DNA from 4 places in the Pseudomonas spirodelae genome. Region 3 is predicted to be linked to each of the others. Evidence: predicted binding sites of a transcription regulator. Region 3 holds the regulator's gene; each other region holds the start of a gene.
The links. The regulator FliA, encoded in region 3, starts transcription of late flagellar genes. The targets are predictions, from matches to a motif close to CTAAAGTTTNNNNNNNNNNNGCCGNTAA.
Positions count from the first base shown of each region.

Region 1: the regulator FliA is predicted to act here: its motif matches at 2,982-3,009, upstream of SOP97_RS16450 (methyl-accepting chemotaxis protein).
Region 2: the regulator FliA is predicted to act here: its motif matches at 4,499-4,526, upstream of SOP97_RS03430 (methyl-accepting chemotaxis protein).
Region 4: the regulator FliA is predicted to act here: its motif matches at 4,843-4,870, upstream of SOP97_RS00635 (flagellar protein MotY).

Region 1 covers NZ_JAYEET010000048.1:171,996-179,885, forward strand. Annotated here, with positions in the region: gene SOP97_RS16445 (fatty acid cis/trans isomerase) at 1-1,345, shown strand, start outside; gene SOP97_RS16450 (methyl-accepting chemotaxis protein) at 1,388-2,953, opposite strand; gene acnA (aconitate hydratase AcnA) at 3,129-5,873, opposite strand; gene rlmM (23S rRNA (cytidine(2498)-2'-O)-methyltransferase RlmM) at 6,106-7,161, shown strand; gene tusA (sulfurtransferase TusA) at 7,248-7,499, shown strand; gene SOP97_RS16470 (gamma-glutamylcyclotransferase family protein) at 7,499-7,890, shown strand, end outside.
Region 2 covers NZ_JAYEET010000008.1:133,454-141,343, forward strand. Annotated here, with positions in the region: gene SOP97_RS03410 (metallophosphoesterase family protein) at 1-369, shown strand, start outside; gene SOP97_RS03415 (FAD-dependent oxidoreductase) at 362-2,503, shown strand; gene SOP97_RS03420 (DUF3047 domain-containing protein) at 2,503-3,213, shown strand; gene SOP97_RS03425 (FAD-dependent oxidoreductase) at 3,278-4,351, shown strand; gene SOP97_RS03430 (methyl-accepting chemotaxis protein) at 4,719-6,224, shown strand; gene SOP97_RS03435 (type 1 glutamine amidotransferase domain-containing protein) at 6,424-7,107, shown strand; gene SOP97_RS03440 (cupin domain-containing protein) at 7,171-7,827, shown strand; gene SOP97_RS03445 (NADH:flavin oxidoreductase/NADH oxidase family protein) at 7,824-7,890, opposite strand, start outside.
Region 3 covers NZ_JAYEET010000001.1:247,884-255,773, reverse strand. Annotated here, with positions in the region: gene flhA (flagellar biosynthesis protein FlhA) at 1-477, shown strand, start outside; gene flhF (flagellar biosynthesis protein FlhF) at 493-1,791, shown strand; gene fleN (flagellar synthesis regulator FleN) at 1,869-2,699, shown strand; gene fliA (RNA polymerase sigma factor FliA) at 2,696-3,442, shown strand; gene SOP97_RS01190 (chemotaxis response regulator CheY) at 3,536-3,910, shown strand; gene SOP97_RS01185 (protein phosphatase CheZ) at 3,929-4,717, shown strand; gene SOP97_RS01180 (chemotaxis protein CheA) at 4,731-6,893, shown strand; gene SOP97_RS01175 (protein-glutamate methylesterase/protein-glutamine glutaminase) at 6,938-7,890, shown strand, end outside.
Region 4 covers NZ_JAYEET010000001.1:128,089-135,978, forward strand. Annotated here, with positions in the region: gene rsxG (electron transport complex subunit RsxG) at 1-395, shown strand, start outside; gene SOP97_RS00610 (electron transport complex subunit E) at 388-1,101, shown strand; gene nth (endonuclease III) at 1,098-1,736, shown strand; gene SOP97_RS00620 (PA3496 family putative envelope integrity protein) at 1,844-2,023, shown strand; gene gloA (lactoylglutathione lyase) at 2,081-2,473, opposite strand; gene SOP97_RS00630 (argininosuccinate synthase) at 2,550-3,767, opposite strand; gene SOP97_RS00635 (flagellar protein MotY) at 3,898-4,809, opposite strand; gene pyrC (dihydroorotase) at 5,015-6,061, shown strand; gene rnt (ribonuclease T) at 6,058-6,732, shown strand; gene SOP97_RS00650 (NAD-glutamate dehydrogenase) at 6,836-7,890, opposite strand, start outside.

The sequences.
Region 1 (7,890 bases), on a different contig from region 3:
CGTACCGGGCTATGGCGCCCAGCGCCGCGCCAATCCGTTTGAAACCTTTGCCGCGATTCCGCCGCAGGCGCGTTACCAGTTCATGCTGGATAACGCCGAATATTTTGTGCGCACTTTTATCCGGGGGCCGGTGTGCCGTGGTCAGATTGCCACGGATGTGATTCGCGATAATTTCTGGGCGGTGTTCCAAGACCCGCAGCACGATTTGTACATCACTGACCCGGCGTACCGCGAGCAGGCAAAAGACTTGCTGGCCATACCCGGGCAACTCGACAGCCTTACCGACTTGCTGGGCATTTGGCGCAGCTACCGCAATAAGCGTAATGAGTACGAAGCGTTACGTATGCAGCGTTATGCCGACGCGCCAGCGCCGAGCTGGTCGCACATCTGGGCGGGCAACGATAACGCGCTGCTGTCGATCTTCCGTCAGCATGACAGCGCCTCGGTGCGCAAAGGCCTGATTGGCGAGGTGCCGCAGACGATCTGGTGGCTGGACTTCCCGTTGCTGGAACGCACCTATTACCAGTTGGTGGTGAATTTCGATGTGTTCGGCAATGTCTCTCATCAGGCGCAAACGCGGCTGTATTTCGATTTGATCCGCAATGGTGCGGAGGTCAACTTCCTGCGGTTGATGCCTGCGCAGTCGCGTCAGGCCTATTTAAGCGATTGGTACCAGAGCAGCGGCAAGCTGAAAGTCTGGCTCGATTACCAGGCGATCGATACTAAAACCCCGAGCGCCTTGCGCTTGGCGGACGGCGATGCCAAACGTAGTTTTGTCGAGACCTTACTGGAGCGTTACGGCAGCCTGAATGCGCGTCCGGATCCAATCAATCGCTGCAGCGGTGCGCATTGCCATCGCCCGGGCGTGGCCCCCGAGCTGCAGCGCGCGGAACAATCTTTGAGCCGCTTAACGGCTAAGCCAGCGGGTGCGCTCAAAGTAATCGACCAACTACCCGAGGCCACTCTGCTGCGAGTAGAAATGCCCGGTGGGCAGCGTGAGGTGTATAGCCTGCTGCGTAACCGCGCGCACACCAATGTGGCGTTTATGTTGGGCGAGGAGCTGCGCTACCAGCCCACGCTGGATACCTTGACGGTTTATCCCGGGGTGCTCAGCAGCTACCCGAACTTTATCTTCAATGTTCAGGTTGAGCAGGTGGCGGAGTTTGTCAGTGCGATGGAACAGGCGCGTGATACGCCGGCATTCGAACAGGTGGTTGCGCGCTGGGGGATTCGCCGTACTCATCCTGAGTTCTGGCGCTATTTCCACGATATGTCAGCGTATATCCAGCAAACCGAGCCCATTGAAGCCGGTGTGCTGGACATGAACCGCTACGAGAATTTGTAACCGGGAGGGCGGCGCAGGGCTGGGCAATGCGCCGCTTCAGGATTAGCGGTTGAAGCGCTCGACCAAGGCGTACTGACCTTGAGCGGTGGCGGTTAGAGCCTCACTGAGCATCGCCGTGTCATGCGCCTCACCGGCTGTTTGGTCGGCCAGTTGAGCGATGGTGGTGATGCTGCGGTTGACCTCATCAGCTACCGCGCTCTGTTCCTCAGCCGCCGCGGCAATCTGATCGGCCATACTGGCAATGTTGGCAACAGCCTCACTGATACCCGCCAGTGCATCGTCGGCTTGCTGCACGCGCACAACACCTTCTTCGGCCTGTTTACGGCCGATTTCCATGGTCATGACTGCTTCTTCGGCGGTGCGCTGCAGCTTGGCGATCAGTTGGTGAATCTGCCCGGTGGATTCGGCCGTGCGCTGCGCTAGTGAGCGCACTTCATCAGCCACCACGGCAAAACCCCGGCCCATTTCGCCCGCACGAGCGGCCTCGATGGCGGCGTTGAGCGCGAGCAGGTTGGTCTGGTCGGCGATGCCTTTGATGACATCGACTACACCGCCAATTTCATTGCTGTCTTGGGCCAGGCGGGTCACCGTTTCACCGGTATCACCGACCGATTGCGACAGGCGCTGAATCGCTTGGCGGGTTTCACTGGCAATACTGCGCCCAGCGCTGGTCAGGCGATTTGCATCCTGAGTGGCGATGGCGGTACGCGCCACGTTGCTCGCCACTTCCAGGGTGGTGGCGGCCATTTCATTGATTGCAGTGGCCACCTGATCGGTTTCATTGCGTTGGCGCTCAAGCCCGGCGGAACTGTTATGCGCCAGGGTATCGGCCTGCTTAGCCTGCAGGGTGAGCTGTTCGGCGGTGTCTTGCAGACGGGTCAAACAGGTTTTCAGGCGCGCTTCCTGACTGAGCGTCGCCATTTCCAGGCGCCCTTGAGCACCGCGGCTGTCGGTGTACATCTGCGCGATCAGCGGGTCAGAAGTGGTCTGGTCAGCCAGGCGCAGCAGACGCTTGAGGCCACGTTGTTGCCAGCTCAACCCGGCCAAGCCCAGCGGTATCGACAGTGCAGCCGCGAGGGCAAAGCCCCAGCTGGAATCAAGCCAAATACCGATAAGAAAGCCAATCTGACTGATCAGGATAAACGGTAGCCAGCCCTGCAGAGTTGGTAGCCACTTATCCCTACTCGGGACGGCGGACTTACCGCTGTTGATGCGCTGATACAGGGCTTCTGCGCGACGCACCTGTTCGGCGGTTGGCTTGACCCGTACGGATTCGTAACCCACTACCTGGTTGTTTTCCGTCACGGGCGTGACGTAGGCATTAACCCAGTAATGATCGCCGTTCTTACAACGGTTCTTAACAATCCCCATCCACGGCCGGCCGCTTTTCAGGGTGTCCCACATGTGCTGGAACACCGCAGGCGGTACGTCGGGGTGACGTACCAGATTGTGCGGCGCACGAATCAACTCATCGCGGGTAAAGCCACTGATCTCGACAAACGCGTCATTGCAGTAGCTGATCTGGCCTTTGAGGTCAGTCGTCGAGATCAGTCGTTGCTGAGCAGGGAAGCTACGTTCGCGCTGAGTGACCGGCTGGTTGTTACGCATGGCAATTATCCGTTGTTGTAATGCCCCTACATCGGCCAATGGCGGGCGAAGTTGAGGGAGAAATCCGTGTCGACGAGTTTAACCGCTTTTTGAATGGCGTCACATTTATGCCATGGTCGTGGTCGTACTTGACCTGAGGGTGTTTTTTGCCCGGCGCGTGACGCACTCGGCCAGGCTATTGGCTGGCGATCAACTGCCGCAGCACGTAATGCAGGATGCCGCCGGCCTTGAAGTATTCCACTTCGTTAAGCGTGTCGATGCGGCACAGCACTTCAATGCTGTCGCGGCTGTTGTCCTCGCGCAAGATGTCCAGGGTTAAGGTCATGGACGGGTGGAGTTCAACACCATCCAGGCCGCAGATGTTGAGTGTCTCTTTGCCCGTGAGGTTGAGCGTTTTGCGGTTTTGCCCGGTTTTAAACTGCAGCGGCAAGACGCCCATGCCCACCAGATTAGAGCGGTGGATGCGCTCGAAGCTTTCGGCAATGACCGCTTTGATGCCGAGCAGGTTGGTGCCCTTGGCCGCCCAGTCGCGGCTTGAGCCGGTGCCGTACTCTTTGCCGGCAATGACCACCAGCGGGGTGCCGGCCTCCTGATAGCGCATGGCGGCATCGTAGATCGACAGCTGCTCACCACTTGGCACGTGCAAGGTGTTACCGCCTTCTGCGCCGCCGAGCATCTCGTTGCGGATGCGGATATTGGCGAAGGTGCCGCGCATCATCACGTGATGATTGCCGCGCCGCGAGCCGTAGGAGTTGAAGTCGACCGGCTCTACGCCCTGTTCGCGCAGGTAGCGACCGGCGGGGCTGTCGGCCTTGATATTGCCGGCGGGGGAGATGTGGTCAGTGGTCACCGAATCGCCGAGCAGGGCAAGAATGCGCGCTTGGTGAATGTCACCAATATGCGGTGGCGCCTCGGCGATATTCTCGAAGAACGGTGGATGCTGGATGTAGGTCGAGTCGTCCTGCCAGCTGTAGGTGGCAGTTTGCGGTATGTCGATGGCCTGCCACTCGGCATCCCCGGCGAACACCTCGGCGTATTCCTTGTGGAACATCGCGGTGTCGACCTTGAGGATCGCCTCGGCGATTTCCGCCTGGCTCGGCCAGATGTCTTTGAGGTAAACCGGCTGGCCATCTTTGCCCAGACCCAAGGGTTCAGAGGTTATGTCCATCCGCACCGTGCCGGCCAAAGCATAGGCCACTACCAAGGGCGGTGAGGCCAACCAATTGGTTTTCACCAGCGGATGCACGCGGCCCTCGAAGTTACGGTTACCTGACAGCACCGAGGCGACGCTCAAGTCCGATTGCTGGATGGCTTGTTCGATAGGCTCAAGCAGCGGCCCGGAATTACCAATACAGGTGGTGCAACCGTAGCCCACCAGGTCGAAGCCCAGCTCGTCGAGGTAGTGGGTCAGGCCGGCGGCGTTGAAGTATTCGGTGACCACCTTGGAGCCCGGAGCCAGCGAGCTTTTCACCCACGGCTTGCGCTGCAGGCCTTTCTCCACGGCTTTTTTCGCCAGCAGGCCGGCGGCCATCATCACGCTGGGGTTGGAGGTGTTGGTGCAGGAGGTAATTGCCGCGATGACCACGGCACCGTTTTTCAGGCGATGCGTCTGTCCCTCATGTTCATAGTCCGCCTCGCCAACCTGGGTGGCGCTGCCGATCGCCGCGCCACCACCGCCTTCGTCGAGAAGGCGTGATTCCGCGCCGGGATTGGGCTTGAGTTGCAGCCCAAGAAAGTCATCGAAGGCTTGTTTGACCTGGGGCAGGGCAACCCGGTCCTGTGGGCGCTTGGGCCCGGCCAGGCAGGCCTCGACGCTGCCCATATCCAGCTCCAGGCTATCGGTAAACAACGGCTCAACGCCTGGCTCGCGCCACAGACCTTGGGCTTTGCAGTAGGCCTCGACCAGTTTGACGGTCTGCGGCGACCGGCCGGATAAGCGCAAATAGCCGAGGGTGATCTCGTCGACCGGGAAGAAGCCACAGGTGGCGCCGTATTCCGGGGCCATGTTGGCGATAGTGGCGCGATCCGCCAGCGGCAGATCGGCCAGGCCGTCGCCATAGAACTCAACAAACTTACCGACTACGCCTTTGCTGCGCAGCATTTGCGTGACGGTCAGCACCAGGTCGGTGGCGGTGATGCCTTCCTTGAGTTTGCCGCTGAGCTTGAAGCCGATGACCTCGGGAATCAGCATCGACACGGGCTGGCCGAGCATCGCCGCTTCCGCCTCGATGCCGCCGACGCCCCAGCCGAGAATGCCGAGGCCGTTGATCATGGTGGTGTGTGAGTCGGTACCAACCAAGGTGTCGGGGAAGGCGAAGGTCTGGCCGTCTTCTTCTTTGGTCCAGACGGTGCGGCCGAGGTACTCCAAGTTGACTTGGTGGCAGATGCCGGTGCCCGGCGGCACCACGCTGAAGTTATCGAAGGCATGCTGGCCCCAGCGCAGGAAGGCATAGCGCTCACCGTTGCGCTGCATCTCGATGGCGACGTTCTGTTCGAACGCGTTATGGGTGGCGAATTGGTCGACCATTACCGAGTGGTCGATGACCAAATCGACGGGCGATAGCGGGTTGATCTTCTGCGGGTCGCCGCCAGCCTTGGCCATGGCGTCACGCATGGCCGCGAGGTCGACCACGGCGGGCACGCCGGTGAAGTCCTGCATCAATACGCGGGCGGGGCGGTACTGGATTTCGCGCTCGGAGCTGCGGCTCTTTAGCCAATCGGCCATGGCCTGCAGGTCGTTGCCGGTGACGGTTTTACCGTCTTCCCAGCGCAACAGGTTCTCTAACAGAACCTTCAATGACATCGGTAACGGGTCGATGTTGCCAAGGGATTTGGCGGCTTCAGGGAGGCTGAAGTACTGGTAGCTCTGGCCTTCTACGTCGAGGCTGCGTTGACTATTCAGGCTATCTAAGGAAGGCATTGCGCGTCTCCTGTGGCTTGTCACGGTGCAAGCCGGTTGGTGGCTGCAGACTGTTCACCCTAGCTCTGCTTGTTCTGGCTCGCCATTTAGGGGGCTGGCTGCTTGGCATCTAAGTGTTTCTGGGTGGGCGCAGCGACTATGGCTGTTCACACTGGACAGGTCGCGGGGGCTAAGGGTTCCCGAGTCGGCTATGATGCGCGCCTTGAGGAGAACCCCGATGAATACCCCCGCAATTAATACCCTGCTACTGCACTGCCGTCCCGGTTTCGAGAACGAGGTGTGTGCCGAGATCGCCGAGCATACCGCGCGCCTGGATGTGGCCGGCTATGCCAAGGCCAAGCCGAGTACCGCTTGCGCTGAATTTATCTGCACCGAAGAGGATGGCGCCGAGCGTTTAATGCGTGGGGTTCGCTTCAATCAGCTGATTTTTCCGCGGCAATGGGCGCGAGGTGTGTTTATCGACCTGCCTGAGCTGGATCGTATCAGCGTGCTACTCAGCCACCTGAGCGGTTTCCCGGTGTTTGGCAGCCTGTGGCTGGAAGTGCTGGACACCAACGATGGCAAGGAACTATCGAATTTCTGCAAAAAATTCGAGGCGCCGCTGCGCAACGCCCTGACCAAGGCCGGCAAGCTGGTTGAGGATGCACACAAACCGCGCCTGCTGTTGACCTTCAAGAGCGGCCGCGAGGTGTTTGTCGGCATGGCCGAGACGAATAATTCGGCGTTGTGGCCCATGGGCATTCCACGCTTGAAGTTCCCCCGTGAGGCACCGAGTCGCTCGACCCTCAAGCTGGAAGAGGCCTGGCACACCTTTATCCCCCGCGAGCAGTGGGATGAGCGCCTGTCGGGCGACATGACCGGGGTTGATTTGGGGGCTGCACCAGGTGGCTGGACCTATCAACTGGTCAAACGCGGCATGCTGGTCACCGCCATCGACAACGGCCCAATGGCCGAAAGCCTGATGGATACCGGGTTGGTGCAGCACCTGATGGTTGATGGCTTCACCTGGAAACCCAAGCAGCCGGTGGACTGGATGGTCTGCGACATTGTCGAGAAGCCCGCGCGCAGCGCCGCCTTGCTGGAAGCCTGGATTGGTGAAGGCCACTGCCGTGAAGCGGTGGTCAACCTCAAGTTACCGATGAAGCAGCGTTACGCCGAAGTACGCCGCTTGTTGCAACGTCTGGAAGAGGGCTTTGCCGAGCGTAAGCTCAAGGTCTCGATTGCCTGCAAGCAGCTCTACCACGACCGCGAAGAGGTCACCTGCCACCTGCGTCGCCTGAGTAAATAAACCCGCTGTACTGTTTTTAACCCGCTATTTGCTGACCTTTGGCGTAACGTTGCGCCAAAATAGCGGCCTGCAACTGGAGCCCATTGATGTCTTTGCAATCCACCGCCATTCCTGATGACACCCTCGACGCCACCGGGCTTAACTGCCCGGAGCCGGTGATGATGCTGCACAACAAAGTTCGCAGCCTACAGGCCGGCGGTCTGCTCAAGGTGATCGCCACCGACCCCTCGACCCGTCGCGACATCCCCAAGTTTTGCGTGTTCTTGGGCCATGAGCTGGTCGAGCAAGCCGAAGAGGGCGCGACCTATCTGTACCTGATTCGCAAGAAACTCGACTGATGGATTGGTATTTCGCGTATGGCTCGAACATGAACCCGCTGCGCATGCAGGCGCGCGGGCTCACAGTGTTGGAGGCCCTGCCAGGCCGTCTGCCGGGTTACGGCTTGTGTTTTAACAAGCGCGCGATGGACCGTGCTCCAGGGCGGGCGTACGCCAATATTCGCCACGCGCGTGCAGGGCAGGTCGAAGTCGAAGGGGTGCTTTATCGCCTGCGGGACGCCGGCGAGATCGCCAAGCTGGATCACTTTGAAGGCACCCCGGTCTATTACAGCCGTGAGTGTTTGCCGGTTATCACCGCACATGGCGTGCAGCCGGCGTGGGTGTATATCGCCAACCCGGCCTTTCGCGAAGAGGGTTTGCTGCCCAGTGAGGACTATCTGGCGCATCTGCT
Region 2 (7,890 bases), on a different contig from region 3:
AGCCATAGCTGCGCCGCCGTCGCGCTGAACCTTAAGCATGGCGCGTTGGTCAATAACGGCGCGGCCGGCCTGCCCAACTTCGCCGGCGGTCGCTATGGCCTGCTCAGCCGTATCGCCACCACCGCGCACCCGGCGGCGCTTTATCGCTGCCAACGCGACGGATTGTTTGTCGAGGCCCTGCCGCTGAACTACGACCATCATGAATTTCTCGCCGACTTCGACCGCCAGTGGCCCGCCCACAGCCCGGCGGCGCAGTCCTATCGCTCACGTATTCTTGGCACTGTGGCGGATCAACCGTCACAGGCCCTGCTGGCCGGCTTTAGCCTGTGCCAAAGCCTCTGCGCCTTGGAGGCGCTGACTGATGAATAGCCGCAAAATCGCCCTGATGGGCTTGATCCTCGCCTTGCTCGGCAGCTTCTTTGTCTTCGACATTGGCCAGTACCTCAACCTCGAGGCGCTGAAAGCGCAGCAAGTGGCACTCAACGCCCAGGTCGCCGAGCAGCCCTGGCTGGCGGCGGGGCTGTTCTTTCTCGCCTATGTCGCGGTCACGGCGCTTTCCTTACCCGGCGCGGCGCTGATGACCCTGCTCGGCGGCGCACTGTTCGGGTTGATCGAAGGCTTTGTGCTGATTTCCTTTGCTTCCACATTGGGCGCCAGCCTGGCCATGCTCAGCAGCCGCTTTCTGCTGCGTGACTGGGTGCAAGGCCGCTTCGGCCAGCGCCTGGCGAGCATCAATAACGGGGTCGAGCGGGAAGGGGCGTTCTACCTGTTCGCCCTGCGCCTGGTGCCGCTGTTTCCGTTCTTCCTGATCAACCTGGCCATGGGCCTGACCCGTCTGCCGCTGCGCACCTACTGGTGGGTCAGCCAGCTCGGCATGCTGCCCGGCACTCTGGTGTATGTGAACGCCGGCCGTGAGCTGGGCCAGCTGGAATCGTTGTCCGGCATTCTTTCACCGGGCCTGCTCGGCGCCTTTGTGCTGCTCGGGGTGTTCCCGCTGATCGCGCGCAAGTTGCTCGGGCTGATCCAGGCGCGGCGGGTGTATGCCGGCTGGCACAAACCCAAGACCTTCGACCGTAACCTAGTCGTGATCGGCGCTGGTGCCGGCGGGCTGGTCAGCGCCTATATCGCCGCAGCCGTGAAGGCCAAGGTCAGCTTGATCGAAAAACACCAAATGGGCGGCGACTGCCTCAACACCGGCTGCGTGCCCTCCAAGGCGCTGCTGCGCTCGGCCAAGCTGGCCAACGAACTGAAGAAGGGTGAAGCCCTGGGCTTTACCGGCGTGCAGGGCCAGGTGGATTTCCCGGCAGTGATGCAGCGCATCCAGCGGGTGATTGCCGACATCGAGCCGCATGACTCGGTGGAGCGCTACACCGGCCTGGGCGTCGAGGTGATTGAGGGTGAAGCGAAGATCCTTTCGCCCTGGACGGTTGAGGTCAATGGCCAAACCCTGAGCAGCCGCAACCTGATCATCGCCGCCGGCGCGCGGCCGTTCGTGCCCGATATTCCTGGCCTTGAGCAGATACAGGCTTACACCTCCGATACAATCTGGACCCTGCGCCAGCAACCGCGCTGGCTGCTGGTGCTGGGCGGCGGGCCGATTGGTTGCGAACTCTCGCAGGCCTTCCAGCGCCTTGGCAGCCAAGTGATTCAAGTGGAACGCGGCGGCCGCCTGCTGCCCCGTGAAGACGCCAACGCCAGCGAAGCGGTAATGGCCAGCCTGCGTGCTGATGGCGTCGACCTGCGCCTGGGTCATCAGGCCGAGCGCTTTGAAGTGGTCGACGGCGAAACCCGCATGATCGCCCGCAACCTGGACACCGGCGAACCGGTGACCATCGCCTTCGACTGCCTGCTGCTGGCCCTCGGCCGTAAAGCTAATGTCAGCGGCTACGGGGCTGAGGAGCTAGGCCTGACGCTGCGCGACAATGGCACGTTGGAGACTGACGAATACCTGGCCACGCGCTTCCCCAATATATTTGCGGTGGGCGATGTCACCGGGCCGTATCAGTTCACCCACGTGGCGGCCCACCAAGCCTGGTACGCGGCGGTCAACGCGCTGTTTGCCGGTTTTAAACGCTTCAAGGCGGATTACCGGGTGATTCCACACTGCACCTTCACTGACCCGGAAGTAGCCCGCGTTGGCCTCAGTGAAGCGGAAGCACAAGCGCAAAACGTCGCCTATGAAGTGACCCGCTACGGCATCGACGACCTCGACCGCGCCATCGCCGATGAGGCCGCCCATGGCTATGTGCAGGTGCTGACCACGCCCGGCAAAGACCGCATTCTCGGCGTCACTATCGTTGGCGAACACGCCGGTGAACTGCTCACCGAGTACGTGCTGGCGATGAAGTACAACCTGGGCCTGAACAAAATTCTCGGCACCATCCACAGCTACCCGACCATGAGCGAGGCGAACAAGTACGCCGCCGGCGAATGGAAACGCGCCCATGCCCCGCAAGGGCTGCTGCGGTTGGTCGAGCACTTCCACACCTGGCGGCGCAGCTGATGCGCACGTTAGTGCTGGGGCTCATCCTCGCCGCACCGCTGACCCAGGCGGAGAACCTGCTGACGCCCTGGACAGCAGGCCCGCCGGCAGCTGCATGGTCGACGCCGTGGAAGCTGGCAGACATTCCCAAACTCAAGCCATCGCAGCGCACGCTGGTCGAGCTGGACGGCCAATCTGTCTTACGCATCAACGCCGATGCGGCTGCCGGCGGGCTGTTACATCCGCTCGATCTACCTGGCGATCAGCCCTGGCAGCTGAGCTGGCAGTGGCGCACCGAACAGCATCTGGATCAGGCCCGTTTCGCCACCCGCGAAGGCGATGACTACGCCGCACGGGTCTATGTGCTGCTGGATTACCCACTGGACTCGCTGAGTTTTGTCACCCGGCAAAAGCTGCGGCTGGCGCGCACCTTCTTCGACCCCGACTTGCCGGCGGCGACCCTTAGCTACGTCTGGGATAACCGTGAAGCCCCCGGTAGCCATGCCCGCAGCGCCTACACCGAAACGGTGGAGATGCGCGTGCTGCGCGGACCTGAAGCCGCGCTGGGCGAGTGGCTGACAGAATCCCGCGATCTACGCGCCGACGCCACTGCCGCCTTCGGCAGCGCGCCACGCAAGATCCTCGGTGTGGTGTTCGCTGCCGACAGCGACAACACCGGTGAAAGCGTGACCAGTTATTTCGCCGCACCACAAATACGCAAGCTGCCCTGACAACAGCGCGGGTAAGTCTTTACCATGCAGCCACTGTTAGACACGCAACCTATGGAAGCTTGGCGTGACTCATCACTATGACCTGCTATTAATCGGCGCCGGCCACGCTCACCTCGGGGTATTGCGGCGCTGGGCCTTGGTCGAACGGCCGCCGGGGCGGATCGCCCTGCTGAGTGCCGGACCGGTGGCCTGGTATTCCGGCATGTTGCCGGGGCTGCTGGCCGGCCGGCATAGCGCTGCTGATTGCCAGGTAGAGCTGCAAGCCTTGTGTCGCGCGGCCAAGGTTGAGCTGATCATCAGCCCGGTGGAAAGCTTGTCCGCCGCTCAGCAGCAGGTGCAGCTTGATGATGGCCGCACCCTCGACGCCAGCTGGTTATCGTTAAACGTCGGCGCGCAGATCAGCGCACCGCCGCAGCAGGGCGAGGCCATGCAGCTGCTGGCCGTCAAACCCTTCGATAAATTCATTGCCGGTTGGCAGCAGTGGCAGGCCACGCCTCAGCCCATGACCATACTCGGTGGCGGTGCGGCGGGGGTCGAGTTGGCCCTGGCCTTGGCCGATAAAGTGCCGCACCTGTCCCTGTTCTGCGCCGGCCATCTGCTCGATGGCTTGTCCCCTGGGCTGCGTTTGCGCGCACTCGGCCACTTGCGCCAACACCGCGTAGAAGTGCGCGAGGATTGCCCAATCAGCCGCATCGAGAACGACTGCCTGCTCAGCGCTAATGCGCCGGTCTGGCGCGGCCAGCGGTTATTGCTGGCCAGCGGCGCCAAGGCCTTTGCCTGGCCACAGCACAGCGGCCTGGGCTGCGATGAGCGCGGCTTTGTGCTGATTGCACCCACCCTGCAGAGCTACACCCACCCGACTATTTTTGCCGTGGGCGACTGCGCCAGCCTGCCCGGTGCACGCAAGAGCGGGGTGTATGCAGTGCGCCAAGGCCCGGTGCTGGCCACCAACCTGAGTGCGGCGCTGCGCGGTTTGCCGCTCAAACGCTACCGCCCACAGCGGCAGAGCCTGGCCCTGCTGGCCACCGGTGACGGCGGTGCCCTGCTGGACTGGCACGGCTACAGCGCCGGCGGGCAACTGTATGGCCGCTGGAAAGATTTTCTTGATAAGGGTTTTATCCAGCGTCATCGTTTTTAACCGCTCGGCGCCCTTACCCCACGGGGTTAACCAAACGCTAAGTGATTAACGCACCTGCGACCAAAGTGTCATGGCCGAATACGCCCATGGCTGCTCGAATCAACCTCTCAGTAAAGGTTGGCCGCAGGGAGCGTCACCCACTATGGGCTATAGAATTGTCGACAGCGGCCGATTGCCTAAGCAGGCATACCCGGCTGCACGCCCCCAGGTTCCAGCAGGCATGGCCCGCCCACTGCATAGCGGCGCGCCACAGGCCGTTTCTGGTCTTACTTGGGCCAGAATAAGAATAATGAGGTTTGTCATGCGCTCCGCGTTTATTACCTATCCCAAGGCTTGCCTGCTGCACGCCATTGGGCTGGCCGGATTAATGGCGGCCTATCAACAGGTCCAGCTGCCCTGGTTTGTCAGCATTCCGTCGTTTCTGCTATTGGCACTCTGGCCCTGGCTCGGGCCCTGGCAGCGTCAACATGAAGAGCCGCTGGCGCAGGCCAATGCGCAGCATCCATCATTCAACGACCTTAGCCAGAGCCTGTCGCAGCAAACCTGCCACAACGCCCTGGCCGCTGCCGAAGTAGCCCATGCGGCGCAGCAACTGGCCGGCAAGCTGCACTCGCAGCTGAGCGCTACCGAGCAGATCAATCAGGCTGCCGAGGCGATTACCCACACCGAGCAGGACAACGCTCAGCGTGCCGAGCAAACCCTGCTGGCCGCGCAAAACGTGCGCCAGAACAGCGCCAGCGGGCAGCACGCGCTGCGTGAAGCCATCGAGGCCATGCAGCAATTGAGCGCGCAGACGGCGACCAGCCGCGAGCTGATCGACGGCCTCAGCAGCCGCACCGAACAGATCGAGAAAGTCACCCAGGTGATCCAGTCCATCGCCAGCCAGACCAACCTGCTGGCGCTCAATGCGGCCATCGAAGCGGCCCGCGCCGGTGAGCTCGGCCGCGGCTTTGCTGTGGTCGCCGATGAAGTGCGCAACCTGGCCGGGCGCACCAGCAGCGCCACCGAGGAGGTCGCGCAGATCGTCGGCGATATCCGCCAGCAAAGCGCCGCCGTGGTTAGCCACATGCAACAACAAGCCGAACAGCTCACCCAGGCCGCGCAACAGGTCGAGCACACCGGCGAACAATTGCAGGGGATTGCCGAGCTGGCCGAGGATGTCGAAGCCCAGGTTGGGCAGATCGACAGCGGCACCCGGCATAACCACGAACGCCTGGCCGAACTGTCAGTCGCCGTCGGCCAATTGCGCGGCGATGTCGACGACAGCGAAGGGCAAACCCGCCAACTCAGTAACGCTGCCGAGCGCCTGGTCGGCCAGGCAGAAAGCATCAGCGAGCAACTCGCCGAAGTCGGCCTGGACGACTATCACCAGCGCATTTTTGATCTCGCGCGTAACGCCGCAGCGCAGATTGCCGCGCAGTTCGAAAGCGATATCCAGGCTGGCCGGGTCAGCGTCAGCGACCTGTTCGACCGCCACTACCAACCGATTGCCGGTAGCTTCCCAGCCAAATACAGCACCCGCTTCGACCACTATGCCGATCAGGTGCTGCCGACCATTCAGGAGCCGCTGCTCAGCCAGCATGAAGGCCTGGTATTCGCCATCGCCTGCACCCCGGAAGGCTATGTGCCGACCCACAACAACGCCTTCAATCATCCGCCCTGCGGTGACCGTGCCGTAGACACCCTGAAGAGCCGCAGCAAACGCCTGTTCAATGACCGCACCGGCATCCGCTGCGGCAGCCATCAAAAGCCGTTGCTGCTGCAAACCTATATGCGCGACACCGGCGAGCTGATGCACGACCTGTCGGTGCCGATCATGGTTCAGGGTCGCCATTGGGGTGGTTTGCGCCTGGGTTATAAGCCCGAGGCCTAAATCGGCGCGACGCTATCCCGTCGCACCCCGAGAGCCAGGCCTGTGGCGGCGGGCAGCACGGACAGAGATTCGAGCGGAGCGGGGTATTCATCCTCTCGATACTCGTCATTAAAACTTTTGAATTATCGAATCAGAGCAAGGCTCCTATGCTGTACGCCATTCACGCTCGCAATGGGCATTTACCTACAAGGAGCAGGTTATGAAGATTCTGCTGGTTCTGACTTCCCACGACCAACTCGGCGATACGGGCCATAAGACCGGTTTCTGGCTAGAGGAATTTGCTGCGCCTTATTACGTATTCAAGGATGCCGGTGCGCAGCTGACCCTGGCCTCGCCCAAGGGCGGTCAGCCACCCCTTGACCCGAAAAGCGCTGATGCCGATGCGCAAACCGCCGCTACCGACCGCTTCAACGCCGACCCGGCCGCGCAACAAGCACTGGCCAACACAGTGCCGTTAAGCCAGGTAAAGGCGGACGATTTCGATGCCGTGTTCTACCCAGGCGGCCATGGCCCGCTGTGGGATTTGGCCGAAGACCGCACCTCAATTGCCCTGATCGAACGCTTCCAGGCACTCAACAAGCCAGTGGCGGCGGTGTGTCATGCACCGGGCGTGCTGCGCCATGTGAAAGCGGCCAACGGTAAGCCGCTGGTCAGCGGTAAAAAAGTCACCGGGTTCAGTAACAGCGAAGAAGCGGCGGTGCAGCTCACCGAAGTGGTGCCCTTCCTGGTGCAAGACATGCTGATCGCCAACGGCGGCCATTACACCAGCAAGAACGACTGGCACAGCCATGTGGCGGTCGACGGCCTGCTGATTACCGGGCAAAACCCGGCGTCCTCAGAGGCCACCGCCGACGCACTGATCACGCTGCTAAACAGCCACTAATCGCTAAACAGGCTGGCGTACCGCATATATAAAGCTGAACGCCGGCCAGAGGTCATTTCAACCATGCAACTTAACGCCGATTTCAGCCAGCGGGCGCTTGTGCGTCCAGACGACAGCCCCTGGGTCGCATCGCCCATGCCCGGTGTCGAGCGGCGCATGCTCGACCGCATTGGCGAGGAACTGGCACGAGCAACCTCCATCGTGCGCTATGCCGCAGGCTCTCACTTCAGCTCGCACCAGCACCCCGGCGGTGAGGAGTTTCTGGTGCTGGAAGGGGTGTTCTCCGACGAGCGCGGAGATTACCCGGCCGGCACCTATGTGCGTAATCCGATCGGTAGCCAACATGCGCCGTTCAGCCGCGATGGCTGCACGATCTTCGTCAAACTCATGCAGTTTGATCCAGCAGATGATCAGCACGTCGTCATCGACAGCAACCGCGCCGAGTGGCGACAAGGCTTGGTTCCGGGTCTGCAGGTGTTGCCGCTGCATCAGCATGGCACCGAGCATGTGGCGCTGGTGCGTTGGGCGCCGGGCACCTATTTCAATGCGCACCGGCATTGGGGCGGCGAAGAGATTCTGGTGCTCGAGGGTACCTTTCAGGATGAATTCGGCGACTACCCGGCCGGCAGCTGGCTACGCAGCCCGCACCTGTCGCAGCACACCCCATTCAGTGAACAGGGCTGCCTGATCTGGGTAAAAACCGGGCACCTGCCCGATTAACCCTCGCTGGCCATCGACCGCTTATACACACGGGTGCGCCACGCCGCTTTGAGTTGCTCCAGC
Region 3 (7,890 bases):
CAAAGCCTGCTGCAGGAGCAGGTGCCGGTGCGTGATATCCGTACCATTGCCGAGGCCATCGCCAATGTCTCGGTGAAGAGTCAAGATCCCGCCGTGATGGTGGCTGCGGTGCGTGTCGCGTTAGCCCGCGCAATTGTGCAAAGCATTGTGGGACTAGAGCCGGAGCTGCCTGTGATCACCCTTGAGCCAAGGTTGGAACAGATATTGCTAAATAGTATTCAGAAGGCCGGTCAAGGCTCCGAGGAGGGCATCCTCCTTGAGCCTGGCATGGCCGAGAAGCTGCAGCGTTCCCTGGTGGAAGCGGCGCAGCGCCAGGAAATGCTCGGCAAGCCAGTGATACTGCTGGTGGCCGGTCCGGTCCGGGCGATGCTCTCGCGATTCGCGCGGCTGGCGGTTCCGAGTATCCATGTACTGGCATACCAGGAAATTCCGGATAATAAGCAGGTCACCATCGTTGCGACGGTGGGGCAGAACTAACCGAGGTTACAGGCCATGCAGGTCAAACGCTTTTTCGCCGCCGATATGCGTACCGCCATGAAGCTGGTGCGTGATGAACTGGGTGCCGATGCCTCGATCATTGGCAATCGCCGGGTTGCTGGCGGTGTCGAGCTGACTGCCGCACTGGATTATCAAGTGCCCGCCGCGCCAGCCCGTCAGCCTAATCCGGCGCTGGAAGCCGAATTACGCAAGACTCAGGCAAAAATCGCCACAGCGCAGGCGGAGCTGACCACGCGTGCTCAAGTCGATGCCGGCAAGGATCGTCAGTTGTTTGGCGCCGCCGCCAGTGTGCCAGTCGATCGCTTGGCTGAGGCATTGTCTCCGGCACGTGCTGCTCCTGCAGCCGCTGATCAGGGCGCCCTGGATGCCATGCGCTTCGAACTGCATGGCCTGCGTGAACTGATTGAGGTGCAGCTGGGTTCAATTGCCTGGGGGCAGTTGCAGAGCCGCCAGCCGCAGCAAGCGAATCTGTGGCGTCGTCTGCAACGCATGGGCCTGTCCGCTGAACTTGCGAAAGCGCTGCTTGAGCGCGTTGCCAACATCGCCGAGCCGCGTCAGGCCTGGCGCATGTTGCTGGCGCATCTGGCTCACGCCATCAAGACGCCGCAGCAAGAGCCAATGGAAGATGGCGGCGTCATCGCCCTGGTGGGCCCGGCGGGTATGGGCAAGACCACGACCTTGGCCAAGCTGGCGGCGCGTTATGTGCTCAAGTACGGCGCGCAGCATATTGCCCTGGTCAGCCTCGATAGCTACCGCATTGGCGCGCAGGAACAGATCAAAACTCTGGGTCGTATTCTTAACGTGCCAGTCACGCTGGTCGATCCGGGTCAATCCTTGACCCAGGCTTTGGCTCCTCTGGCGCGCAAGCGTGTTGTGTTGATCGATACCGCTGGCCTGCCGGCCAATGATCCGGCGCTGCGCATGCAACTGGAAACGCTGGCCAGCCGTGGCGTCAATGCCAAGAGCTATCTAGTGATGGCCGCAACCAGCCAGGGCCAAGTGCTGAAAGCCGCCTACCATAGTTATAAACGCTGTGGTCTGGTTGGCTGTATTATCACTAAAGCGGATGAAGCCACCAGTTTGGGTGAGGTGTTAGGGCTGGCTATTAGCCAACGTCTACCGGTAGCCTACCTCACTGATGGGCCACGCATTCCCGATGATCTGCAGATACCGCGCAGTCATCAGTTGGTGAGTCGGGCCGTTGGGCTGCAGGCGACCCAAGAACCGAGTGAAGATACGATGGCAGAGATGTTTTCCGGTCTTTACCAGCAGCCTGCACGGCGTGCCAGTTAAGCTAAATATTATTGGAATTGAGCGGTGTTTGGCCGAGCAAGTGGCTCCAGTCGACGTTAGACAAGGTATTAGAAATTATGGGTATGCATCCCGTACAGGTGATTGCGGTGACCGGCGGCAAAGGTGGCGTCGGCAAGACCAACGTCTCGGTGAACCTGGCGTTGGCCCTGGCTGATCTGGGGCGCCGGGTTATGTTGATGGACGCTGACCTGGGTTTGGCCAACGTCGATGTATTGTTGGGGCTCAGTGCTAAACGCACCCTGGAAGACGTTATCAGCGGCGAGTGTGAGCTGCGTGATGTGCTGTTGCAGGGGCCGGGTGGTATTCGCATCGTGCCTGCCGCTTCGGGCATTCAGAGCATGGTGCAGTTGTCGCCGATGCAGCATGCTGGATTAATCCAGGCCTTCAGCGATATCAGTGACAACCTCGATGTGCTGATTATCGATACCGCCGCCGGGATCGGTGATGGTGTTGTCAGCTTCGTGCGCGCCGCGCAGGAGGTTCTGGTGGTGGTGTGTGATGAACCCACCTCGATTACCGATGCTTACGCCCTGATTAAATTGCTCAACCGCGACCACGGCATGAATCGTTTTCGCGTATTGGCCAACATGGCTCACAGCCCGCAGGAAGGTCGTAATCTCTTTGCTAAGCTGACCAAAGTGACTGACCGTTTTCTTGACGTTGCCCTGCAGTATGTCGGTGCAGTGCCTTACGACGAGTCAGTGCGCAAGGCCGTGCAGAAGCAGCGCGCGGTTTATGAAGCTTTTCCGCGCTCGAAATGCGCGCTGGCGTTCAAAGCAATCGCTCAGAAAGTCGATGCCTGGCCATTACCGGCCAACCCGCGTGGTCATTTAGAGTTCTTTGTTGAGCGACTGGTGCAGCAACCGATCGTAGACACGGCCATATGACAGCAGCCTCTGGACTTCGTATGTATAGCAAAGCGCAGGCGCAGGATTCCCAGCACCAGCTGATCGAGCGCTACGCGCCTCTGGTCAAACGCATTGCCTATCACCTGCTGGCACGCTTGCCGGCCAGTGTGCAGGTTGACGACTTGATCCAGGCGGGGATGATCGGCCTGCTTGAAGCGTCAAAAAAATACGACTCCAGTAAAGGTGCCAGTTTCGAGACATTCGTCGGTATCCGTATTCGCGGCTCCATGCTTGATGAGGTGCGTAAAGGCGACTGGGCACCCCGTTCGGTGCACCGCAATAGCCGCATGGTGAGCGATGCCATTCGAAAAGTTGAGGCCAGAACCGGTCGTGACGCTAAAGATCAAGAGGTTGCGGCCGAACTCCAATTGAGTCTGGAGGATTACTACGGCATTCTTGGCGACACTTTGGGCAGCCGCCTGTTCAGTTTCGACGACCTGTTACAGGACGGCGAGCACGGCGAGTTGAATGAAGACGCTGGCAACCATCACCTCGAACCTTCTCGTGATCTAGAAGATGAACGCTTTCAGGCGGCCTTGGCAGATGCCATTGGCAACCTGCCAGAGCGCGAGCGCTTGGTGTTGGCACTGTATTACGATGAAGAATTGAACCTTAAAGAGATCGGCGCGGTGTTGGGGGTTAGCGAGTCACGCGTAAGCCAACTACACAGTCAGTGTGCCGCTCGTTTACGCGCCCGTCTGGGTGAGTGGCGCGCGCACTAAACTGCCCGCTCGCGCGGCTGGTTTCATGAATAAAGGCGCATGCAGGTTGCTGGGTGCGTTTGGGACTGTACGGAGGTCGACTTGGACAAAAACATGAAAATCCTCATCGTTGATGACTTTTCAACGATGCGACGGATCATCAAGAACCTCCTGCGTGACTTGGGGTTCACCAACACCGCAGAAGCCGATGACGGCACGACTGCATTGCCCATGCTGCAAAGCGGCAGCTTCGACTTTCTGGTAACGGATTGGAACATGCCTGGCATGACCGGTATTGACTTGCTGCGTGCCGTGCGTGCGGATGATCGGCTGAAAAGCCTGCCGGTGCTGATGGTCACGGCAGAAGCTAAGCGTGATCAGATTATCGAAGCTGCCCAGGCTGGGGTTAACGGTTATGTAGTCAAACCGTTCACTGCCCAGGTTCTGAAAGAGAAGATTGAGAAAATCTTTGAGCGGGTCAACGGCTGATGTCTGCCACGAGGTTCTATGGAGCATAAAAATCCTGCTCAGGGTGATCTTGAATCGTCCTTGAAGCACAGCGCTCGCCAACTGGTAGACAGCCTGGAAAAAGGCAATTTTGGTGAAGCGGTCCAGCTGATACATGACTTGAATAAGGCGCGTGACCGTGGCTTGTATCATGAGGTCGGCAAGTTGACCCGTGAGCTGCACAACGCCATCGTCAACTTTCAGCTTGACCCTCGTGTGCCGCATGCCACTGAAGTCTCGCAAATCACCGATGCCACCGAACGCCTGAATTATGTGGTGACGATGACCGAGAAAGCGGCCAATCGCACCATGGACCTGGTTGAGTTGAGTGCGCCGCTGGTCAATGACCTCAGTGCTGAAGCGCAAAGCCTGAGTGCTGACTGGGGGCGTTTTATGCGCCGCGAGATGAGCGCAGACGGTTTTCGTGAATTGGCCAAGCGTGTTGAGCTTTTTCTAGCAAGCAGTGAGCGTGATAGCGCGAAAATCTCCGGGCACCTCAATGATATTTTGCTGGCTCAGGATTATCAGGATCTCACTGGGCAGGTGATCAAGCGGGTGACCCAGTTGGTCACTGAAGTTGAGAGCAACCTGCTGAAACTGGTGCTGATGGCCAGTCAGGTGGATCAATTTGCCGGCATTGAGCACAATCACGAGTTACTCCGTGCCGAGCAAGAAAAACAAAAAGAACCTTCCCACGGTGAAGGTCCGCAGATTCATGCCGATAAGCGTGAAGACGTCGCATCTAATCAAGATGATGTTGACGACCTGCTTTCTAGCTTAGGATTTTAGGAGCACACGTCTTATGAGCTTCGGCGCCGATGAAGAAATCCTCCAGGACTTCCTGGTAGAGGCCGGCGAGATTCTTGAACTGTTGTCCGAGCAGCTGGTAGAGCTGGAAAGTCGTCCGGACGACATGAATCTGCTCAACGCTATTTTTCGCGGTTTTCATACCGTCAAAGGTGGTGCTGGTTTTCTCCAGCTCAATGAGCTGGTGGAATGCTGCCATATCGCAGAAAACGTCTTCGACATCCTGCGCAAGGGTGAGCGGCGCGTCGACTCCGCGTTAATGGATGTGGTGCTTGAAGCACTGGATGCCGTTAACGGCATGTTTACCGAGGTGCGCGAGCGTACCGATCTAACCCCGGCTACTCCTGAACTGCTGGCTGCTTTGGCGCGTCTGGCTGAACCGGCAGGTGCTGAGCCTGAACCTGTCGTGGCGGTTGAAGTGCCCGCTGAGCATGCGCCTGAGCCCGTTGCTGGCGACATTACCGACAGTGAATTCGAGACGTTGCTCGGTGCTTTGGATGAACCGGCGACAGCCGCTTCCAGCGCCGCCAGCAGCGATGAAATTACTGATGATGAATTCGAGTCGTTGCTGGATCAGTTACATGGCAAAGGTCAGTTCGTCACGCCCGAGGCTCCCGTCGCACCTGCCGTACCCGAGCCTACCTCTAGCAATGAAATCACCGACGATGAATTTGAGTCGTTGCTCGACCAGCTGCACGGCAAAGGCCAGTTTGTAGCGCCAGCCTCTTCGGCACCCGTTACGCCGGCCGCCCAGACTGAGCCTGCTGCTGCAAGCGGTGACATCACCGACGATGAGTTTGAAGCCTTGCTCGATCAGCTGCATGGCAAAGGCAAGTTTGTCGAGCCAGAGGCGATCAAAGCCGCTACGCCGGCGCCAGCTGCCAAGCCAGTAGAACCCAGCAAAAGTGCAGCGCCTGCTGTTGCAAAGCCTGCGGCTAAGGCTGAACCCGCCAAGGTGCCTGCGGTAGAAAAGGCTGCGCCGCCCAGCGAAGCGGAAACCACCGTGCGGGTCGACACTGCGCGCCTGGATGAAATCATGAACATGGTCGGTGAGCTGGTGCTGGTGCGTAATCGCCTGGTGCGTTTGGGTTCCAGCAGCGGCGATGAAGCTATGTCGAAGGCGGTGTCCAACCTGGATGTGGTGACGGCCGACTTGCAGACGGCGGTGATGAAAACCCGCATGCAGCCGATCAAGAAAGTCTTCGGGCGCTTTCCGCGTCTGGTTCGCGACCTCGCGCGCCAGCTCAAGAAAGAGATCAATCTGGAGCTGGTCGGTGAAGAAACCGACCTCGACAAGAACCTGGTTGAGGCGCTGGCCGATCCGCTGGTGCACTTGGTGCGCAACGCGGTTGACCATGGCATTGAAACCCCTGACGAGCGCGAAGCGTCCGGTAAAGCGCGAGGCGGCAAAGTGGTGCTGTCCGCCGAGCAGGAAGGCGATCACATCCTCTTGTCGATCTCCGATGACGGTAAGGGCATGGACGCGGATGTGTTGCGTGCCAAGGCCGTGGAAAAAGGTTTGTTGGATAAGGATGCGGCTGATCGGCTCAATGAGTTCGAGTGCTACAACCTGATTTTCGCCCCCGGCTTCTCGACCAAGACGGAGATCTCCGATGTCTCCGGTCGCGGTGTGGGCATGGACGTGGTGAAAACCAAAATTAACCAGCTCAATGGCACCGTCAACGTATTTTCGGTGAAGGGGCAGGGCTCGAAGATCGTCATTAAGGTGCCGCTGACCCTAGCGATCATGCCGACGCTGATGGTGATGTTGGGCAATCAGGCATTCGCCTTTCCGCTGGTTAACGTCAACGAAATCTTCCACCTTGATCTATCGCGTACCAATATTGTCGATGGCCAGGAAGTGGTGGTCGTGCGTGATAAAGCCTTGCCGCTGTTCTACCTCAAGCGTTGGCTGATCGGCAATGCCGCCCACGTGGAGCAGGGCGAGGGGCATGTGGTGATTCTCACTGTTGGCAGCCAGCGTATTGGCTTTGTGGTCGATCAGTTGGTGGGTCAGGAAGAGGTGGTGATCAAGCCGCTGGGCAAAATGTTGCAGGGCACACCAGGCATGTCAGGCGCGACGATCACCGGTGATGGCCGTATTGCTCTGATTCTTGACGTGCCGAGCATGCTCAAACATTACGCGCGACGTATCTGATTGTTCGCGGCGCGGGTATTTTTCGCGCCGCTTAGGAGTTGTATATGGCTGTTAAGGTGTTGGTGGTCGATGACTCCGGTTTTTTTCGTCGGCGCGTGTCGGAAATTCTCTCAGCCGATCCGAATATTCAGGTAATCGGCACCGCCACTAACGGTCGTGAGGCGATTGAGCAGGCTCAAGCGCTCAAGCCTGATGTAATTACCATGGATTACGAGATGCCGATGATGGATGGCATCACGGCCGTGCGTAACATCATGCAGCGCTGTCCAACGCCGGTATTGATGTTCTCCTCGCTTACCCATGAGGGCGCACGCGTCACCCTGGATGCTCTTGAAGCGGGTGCCGTGGATTTTCTGCCGAAGAACTTTGAGGACATTTCGCGTAACCCCGAGCGGGTTAAACAACTGCTCTGCGAGAAAATCCATACCATCGCCCGCAGCAACCGCCGCAGCCTGAGCCCGCAGCCTGCGGCATCAGCTGCTGCGCCAGCCCGGCCAGCGGTACGCCCCGCCTCAACGGCCAGCACGCTGAGTCGACCCGCGGTTGCACCTGCCCCTGCTCCTGTGGCCGTTTCGAGTGCTACACCCAAGCGTAAGCCCTATAAATTAGTCGCTATCGGCACCTCAACGGGTGGGCCGGTGGCGCTGCAGCGTGTATTGACGCAGTTGCCGGCTAACTTCCCCGCGCCGCTGGTGCTGATCCAGCACATGCCCGCAGCCTTCACCAAGGCCTTTGCCGAACGCCTCGACAAACTGTGCCGTATCAGCGTCAAGGAGGCTGAGGATGGCGATGTGCTGCGGCCTGGGCTGGCGCTGCTAGCCCCAGGCGGTAAGCAGATGATGGTCGACGCCCGTGGCATGGTGAAGATCCTGCCGGGTGACGAGCGCCTTAACTACAAGCCTTGTGTCGATATCACCTTTGGCTCCGTGGCCAAATCTTACGCGGACAAAGTGCTCGCGGTCGTGCTGACGGGCATGGGCGCGGATGGCCGTGAAGG
Region 4 (7,890 bases), 120 kb from region 3:
CCGCCTACATCGCCATGAAAGACGGTAAACCCAGCGCCATCATCCTCCGCGCGACCGCGCCAGACGGCTACAGTGGCGGGATCCAACTGCTGATTGGCATTCAGGCGGATGGCCGCCTGGCCGGCGTGCGCGTGCTCAATCACCGGGAAACTCCAGGGCTTGGCGACAAAATAGAGCTAGCCAAGAGCAACTGGATACGCAGCTTTGATGGCAGATCATTGAGCAACCCCGCAGAGGATGGCTGGGCAGTGAAGAAAGATCGCGGCGCATTCGACCAGTTTGCCGGCGCCACTATCACTCCGCGCGCCGTGGTCAAAGCCGTGCACAAAGCCCTGCAGTATTTCGATGCCAATCAGCAACAGCTGTTCGCAGCCCAGGTGAAGTCCAATGGCTAGTCCCAGCTATCGCGAGATCACACTCAACGGCCTGTGGAAGAACAACCCGGCCCTGGTGCAACTGCTCGGCCTCTGCCCGCTGCTAGGGGTGAGCAACTCGGCGGTCAACGCCCTAGGCCTGGCACTGGCAAGCGCCCTGGTGCTGATTTGTTCAGGCACAGCGGTTTCACTGGTGCGCGGCGTGGTCAATACCGCCGTGCGTCTGCCGGCCTTTGTGATGATCATCGCGGCCCTGACCACCTGCATTGAGCTGCTGATGCAGGCCTTCACCTACGAGCTGTACCAGATACTCGGCATCTTTATTCCGCTGATCACCACCAATTGCGTGATCCTCGGGCGCGCCGATGGCTTTGCGGCAAAGAACGACCCCGCTCGCGCCGCCTATGACGGCCTGATGATGGGCCTGGGTTTTGGCATCGTATTGGTGATGATCGGCGCGCTGCGCGAGCTGTTTGGTACCGGTGCGGTGTTTGCCAACATGCATTTGCTGTTCGGTCCGCTGGCCGCCAACTGGCAGCTCACCCTTATCCCCGAATACAAAGGCTTTCTCCTGGCCATCCTGCCGCCCGGCGCATTTATCGTGCTCGGCCTGCTGATTGCCTGCAAAAACCGCGTCGATGAAGTCCTGGCCGAACGGGCCAAGGCGCAACAGGTCGAAGTGCCCGTGCAGAGCCGCCGCGTACGGGTAACCGGAGTGATTGAGTGAACGCTGCCAAACGCCTGGAGATCTTCCGCCGCCTGCACGAAGACAACCCCGAGCCGAAAACCGAGCTGGCCTACAACTCGCCCTTCGAGCTGCTGATTGCCGTCACGCTCTCGGCCCAAGCCACTGATGTGAGCGTCAACAAGGCCACAGCCAAGCTCTTCCCGGTGGCCAATACACCAGAAGCCATCTATGCCCTGGGCATTGAGGGCCTGAGCGAATACATCAAGACCATCGGCCTGTACAACAGCAAAGCCAAAAACGTGATTGAAACCTGCCGCCTGCTGATTGAGCGGCACGGCAGCCAGGTGCCGGAAACTCGCGAGGAACTTGAAGCCTTGCCGGGCGTGGGCCGCAAGACCGCCAACGTGGTGCTTAACACGGCGTTTCGCCAGCTGGCCATGGCGGTGGACACGCATATTTTCCGCGTCAGCAACCGCACCGGCATCGCCCCTGGCAAGAATGTCGTAGAGGTGGAAAACAAGCTGATGAAGTTTGTACCCAAGGAATTTCTGCTCGATTCACACCACTGGCTGATCCTGCATGGCCGCTATGTGTGTCAGGCGCGCAAACCGCGTTGTGGCAGTTGCCGCATCGAAGATCTGTGCGAATACAAGCAAAAGACCTCTGACGATTGAGCAGCTATTCAGCCACTCAATGAGTCGATTGAAAAAAACTTTTTTACCCACTCCGCTTTTGCCGCTATAAGGTGCGCAAATGGCCCTTGTAGCCTGGAGTGAGACAAATGAGCACTGATAAAGAAGATCTTGAGCTCGACGAAGATTTTGTGGCCGATGATGCTGATGAAGCCGAGGCGCCGATTGAGGTGGCCAAAACCAACCTGACCAAACGCCGCATCATCGATAATCTCTTGGATGAGCGCCGCCTGAACAGGCAGCTGTCTGAATACGACTTTGATCTGTAAGTACAAATAAAAAAGCCCCGCTACGATGCGGGGCTTTTTCTTATAAGCGCGTAACGATCAATCCGCGCGCGATGGCGACAACAGTTCGATCTTGTAGCCATCCGGATCTTCAACGAAGGCCAGGATGCTGCTGCCGTGCTTCATCGGACCAGGTTCGCGGGTGATCTTGCCACCGCGAGCGCGAATGTCTTCGCAGGCCTTGTACACATCGGCCACTTCCAGGGCGATGTGGCCATAGCCGGTGCCCAACTCGTAACTGTCTACACCCCAGTTATGGGTCAGTTCGATCACGCTGTTGTGCGCTTCGTCGCCGTAACCGACAAACGCCAGGGTGAATTGCCCTTCCGGGTAATCCTTGCGCCGCAACAGGGTCATGCCCAGTACCTCGGTGTAGAACGCGATGGATTTATCCATATCGCCGACGCGCAGCATGGTATGCAGCAGTCTCATCAGGTGCCTCCTCATCGTAAAAATGCAAACCCCGGCTTATGGCCGGGGTCTGTTCAGGTTCAGGTGCTCAGGTTTATCAGAGCATCTTGCGCCCTTTGCCGGCCGCAATGCGCATACGCAGGGCGTTAAGCTTGATAAAGCCGGCTGCGTCCTGCTGATTATAGGCGCCGCCATCTTCTTCGAAGGTGGCGATATTGGCATCAAACAGCGAATCATCGGACTTGCGACCAGTGATGATCACGTTGCCCTTGTACAGCTTCATGCGTACCACGCCGTTCACGTTGGCCTGGGAGGCGTCGATCATCTGTTGCAGCATCAGACGCTCTGGGCTCCACCAGAAACCGTTGTAGATCAGGCTGGCGTATTTCGGCATCAGCTCGTCTTTCAGGTGAGCGACTTCGCGATCCAGGGTGATCGACTCAATGGCGCGGTGGCCCTTGAGCATGATGGTGCCGCCGGGGGTCTCGTAGCAGCCACGGGACTTCATGCCGACGAAACGGTTCTCGACGATATCCAGACGACCGATGCCATTTGCACCGCCGATGCGGTTCAGTTCGGCCAGCACGGTGGCTGGGCTCATTTCCTTGCCGTCGATGGCAACGATATCGCCCTTGCGGTAGGTCAGCTCGATGTAGGTCGCTTGATCTGGCGCGGCCTCAGGAGAGACTGTCCACTTCCACATGTCTTCTTCGTGCTCGGTCCAGGTGTCTTCCAGCACGCCACCTTCATAGGAGATGTGCAGCAGGTTGGCATCCATGGAGTACGGCGACTTCTTCTTGCCGTGGCGCTCGATCGGGATCGCGTGCTTCTCGGCGTAGTCCATCAGCTTCTCGCGCGACAACAGGTCCCACTCGCGCCAAGGGGCGATGACTTTCACGCCGGGCTTAAGTGCGTAGGCACCCAGTTCGAAACGCACCTGGTCGTTACCCTTGCCGGTCGCACCGTGGGAGATGGCATCAGCGCCGGTCTCGTTGGCGATCTCGATCAAACGTTTGGCGATCAACGGGCGCGCAATGGAGGTGCCCAGCAGGTACTCGCCTTCGTAGACGGTATTGGCACGGAACATCGGGTAGACGAAGTCGCGGACGAATTCTTCGCGCAGGTCATCGATGTAGATTTCCTTGACGCCCATGGCCTGAGCCTTGGCGCGGGCCGGCTCGACTTCCTCACCTTGGCCGAGGTCAGCGGTGAAGGTCACCACTTCGCAGTTATAGGTATCTTGCAGCCACTTGAGGATCACGGAAGTGTCCAGGCCACCGGAATATGCCAGGACTACCTTGTTTACGTCGGCCATGCCATCAACTCCACGGGGTTGTGCGGGAAACCCGTGATTCTACTGCCCATGCCGGCTGATTTACAGAGGCGCGACAGCTTGTGACGACCAGGCGACGGTTTATTGTTGGGCAACCGGGCAGTCGCAGGGGCTAAGACGTCGCCGCAGGATCGACCGGTGCGGCAGCCGGAACCGGCGGCGTAGTGGCTTCGGGGACACGGTCAAGGAAGATACTGACCCGGCGATTTTTAGCCCGGTTAACTTCCTTATTATTTGGCGCCAACGGGTAACGCTCACCGTGGAAGCGAAGGGTGATCTGCTCGGCCGGAATACCATTGGCCTTGAGATACTCCATCACCGCCAGCGCACGACGGCGCGACAGGTCGCGATTGGTCAGGCGGTTGCCACTGTTATCGGCATGACCATCGAGCTGGATGCGATTAACGCTGGGGTCGGCCTTGAGATAGCTGAGGATGATATCCAACTTGGCCTGTGCCAGCGGTTCAAGCTCAACACCGCCACCGGGAAAGCCCACCAGGCTTTTGCGCACTTGATCAAAGTTCACCGGCAGTAACTTGGCCGTGCAATCCAGGTATTCGTTGTAGGCTTTGTTGAATTTGGCCGGCAGCAGGCGCACTTCAACTGCATCACCGCCCATGGCCGCACGATGGCGTACCAAGGGGCTGCGCCCTTCAAGCAAGCCGGTGAGCAAGCGCGCGCCCTGCTCCTGAGAACTGTTGAACAACACCTCAGCATTCGCCACGCTGACAGAACCGAGGTTGATGTCGCCACGCCCTGGCTGCCAAGGCGCGGCAGCCGCCAGCAAGGTCGCATTACCACGGCCCAGCCAACGTTCGCGGGCTTTCAGGCTAAAGGTTACCTGCTCGCCCGCACGCCGCACGAACACCCCGGAGCCGAAATCGGTGATGGGTTGCGCAAGACGGCACTCAAACTGATCGCCTTCGACCTGCCACTCAACCTTCTCCAGACGGGTCTGGAAGCTGATGGCAAGAACTGGCTGGCTGGCCAGCAGGCACAGCACCGCGAGTGGGTAGGGTCGCACGACAGACTCCAGTGAATACGGCTTACCCCTTTTCTATCGGTGCCAACGCGCAAAACTTGAGCGGATCGGCATGCCGGGTGTACACGCGGCTGCGCAGTGCCGCTCGGCCGCCAGTCAGCTTTGCCCGATGAGCCCGCTTTCAACGTGCTGCCGAGGGGCTTTTCCGGTAGCATTCTCGCCACGTTTTGCCCGCCTGGAAGCTTCCATGACTGACCGCCTTACCCTGCTGCGTCCTGACGACTGGCACATCCACCTGCGTGACGGTAGCGTGCTACCGCACACCGTCGCCGATGTAGCCCGAACCTTTGGCCGCGCCATCATCATGCCTAACCTGGTACCGCCCGTGCGCAATGCCAGCGAAGCCGATGCCTACCGCCAGCGCATTCTCAGCGCTCGCCCAGCCGGCAGTAATTTTCAGCCGCTGATGGTGCTCTACCTCACCGACCTGACCCAGCCTGCCGATATCCGCAGTGCAATGGCTTCAGGCTTTGTGCATGCCGCCAAGCTCTACCCGGCCGGCGCGACCACCAACTCCGATTCCGGCGTGACCAGCATCGACACGATTTTCCCGGTGCTTGAAACCATGGCCGAAGTGGGTATGCCTCTGCTGGTGCACGGTGAAGTGACACGCAGCGAGATCGACATCTTCGACCGCGAAAAAATCTTTATCGGTGAGCACCTCAGTCGCGTAGTCGAGCGCTTCCCGACGCTGAAAGTGGTGTTCGAGCACATCACCACCCGCGATGCGGTGGAGTTCGTGCAAGGTGCTTCGGCCAACGTTGGCGCCACCATCACCGCCCATCACCTGCTATACAACCGCAATCACATGCTGGTTGGCGGTATCCGTCCGCACCTGTTTTGCCTGCCAGTGCTTAAGCGCAACAGCCATCAGGACGCGCTGCTGGATGCGGCCACCAGTGGCAGCGCCAAGTTCTTCCTCGGTACCGATTCGGCGCCCCACGCAAAACACGCCAAGGAAGCCGCCTGCGGCTGCGCCGGTTGCTACAGCGCCTACGCGGCGATTGAGCTGTATGCCGAAGCCTTCGAGCAGCGCAATGCACTGGATAAGCTGGAAGCCTTCGCCAGCCTCAACGGCCCTGATTTCTACGGCCTGCCACGTAACAGCGACAGCATCACCCTGGTCCGTGAAGACTGGACGGCCCCTGACAGCTTGCCCCTGGGCGAGCAAATCGTAATCCCCCTGCGCGCCGGTGAAACCCTGCGCTGGCGTTTGCTGGAGAACCACGCGTGAGTGAAGACCTGTATGACGACGAGCCCGAGAGCAACAGCCACTCAGGCCCGCGCCACCCGATGGCCGCACGCTTTCGTGGCTACCTGCCAGTAGTCGTAGACGTGGAAACCGGTGGTTTTAACTGCGCCACTGATGCACTGCTGGAAATTGCTGCCACCACCATTGGTATGGACGAAGGCGGCTTCCTCTATCCGGAGCACACCCAGTTTTTCCGTGTTGAGCCGTTCGAGGGTGCAAACATCGAGCAAGCTGCGCTGGATTTCACCGGAATCAAACTTGATCACCCGCTGCGCATGGCCGTCACGGAAGAACACGCACTGACGGAAATCTTCCGCAGCCTGCGTAAATCGCTGAAAGCCAATAGCTGCAAACGGGCGATTCTGGTCGGCCATAACAGCAGCTTCGACCTGGGCTTCCTCAATGCTGCCGTGGCGCGTACCGGGATCAAGCGTAATCCGTTTCACCCGTTCTCTAGCTTCGACACTGCCACCCTGGCCGGCCTTGCCTATGGCCAGACCGTGCTAGCTAAAGCATGCCAAGCGGCAGGCATCGATTTCGATGGCAAGGAAGCCCATTCGGCTCGCTATGACACCGAGAAGACGGCCGAGCTTTACTGCGGCATCGTCAATCGTTGGAAGGAGATGGGCGGTTGGATGGATTTCGACGACTGATAACCACAGTCGCCGCATAACCATCGCTCATAAAAAAGCCCCGCACTCGCGGGGCTTTTTTATTGCTTCAGGAACAGCGCAGGTCAGGCCTGCGCTGTTTCCATCAGGCGCTTTGTGCCAGGTCCATCAACTCACGGTTAGCCACAGCGTACATGGCGTAATCGGTGTTGGTAGCCGCACGCAACTCGCCCAGCATGACCTTCCAGCGATCCACCAGACGGCGATGCTGATCCAGCCATACACCGACCCGTTCTTCGATATCCGCAGGGCCTTCGGCCATTTGCAGTACCGATACTGTGATGGCGCGTTGCTGCCAGTCTAGGTCATCGCGGAAAGCCTCACGGGCCAGCGCTTGCCAGTTGTTTTCCACCGGCAGGCTGGTGATCTGCTGCAGATACCAAGACAGCTCCAGCGCGCCACCGATGGCGAAGTATGCCGCCGCAACCCGAGCCGGCTCCTGTGCTGTCACATCCGACGCTTCGATGATCGGCAACAGGGTGTACAGATGACTGGTGCCCGCAACCACGCGCGCCAGCTCTTCCGGCACGCCGGCTTCGACATAGGCTTGGAAACGCGCCAGCCACTGTTCACGCGCTGGACCTTCAAGCAGTTCGTCCAAGCGGCCGACCAAGGCCTCGATACGCGGTGCGAAGTGCGCCACATCACGCGCCGCATCCAGGTCATTACGGCGGTTACGCAGGAACCAACGGGTAGCGCGGCGGCCCAAGCGCATCAGCTCATCCATCAATTGCAGTTGCAACTCGGCGGGCACCTTGGAGTCCAGCGCTTCGATCTGCTGCCACCAGTGCGGCAGACGGAACAGGTCACGTACAATCACATACGCGCCGGCCACATTGGCCGCGCTCATGCCCGTGGACTCCTTCAGGCGCTGCACGAAGGTGATGCCCATGTGGTTAACCAGGTCGTTGGCGATCTGCGTGCTGACGATTTCGCGCTTAAGACGATGACGGCGCATCGGCTCGCCAAACTTCTCCGCCAACAAGGGCGGGAAGGCAGTTTCCATTTCTCGCGCCAGGTACTCGTCATCCGGCACCAGGGATTTGAGCAGCGACTCCTTGAGGTCGATCTTGCTGTAGGAGATCAGCACCGACAGCTCCGGCCGGGTCAGACCCAACCCATTGGCGTCGCGCTCGTTGA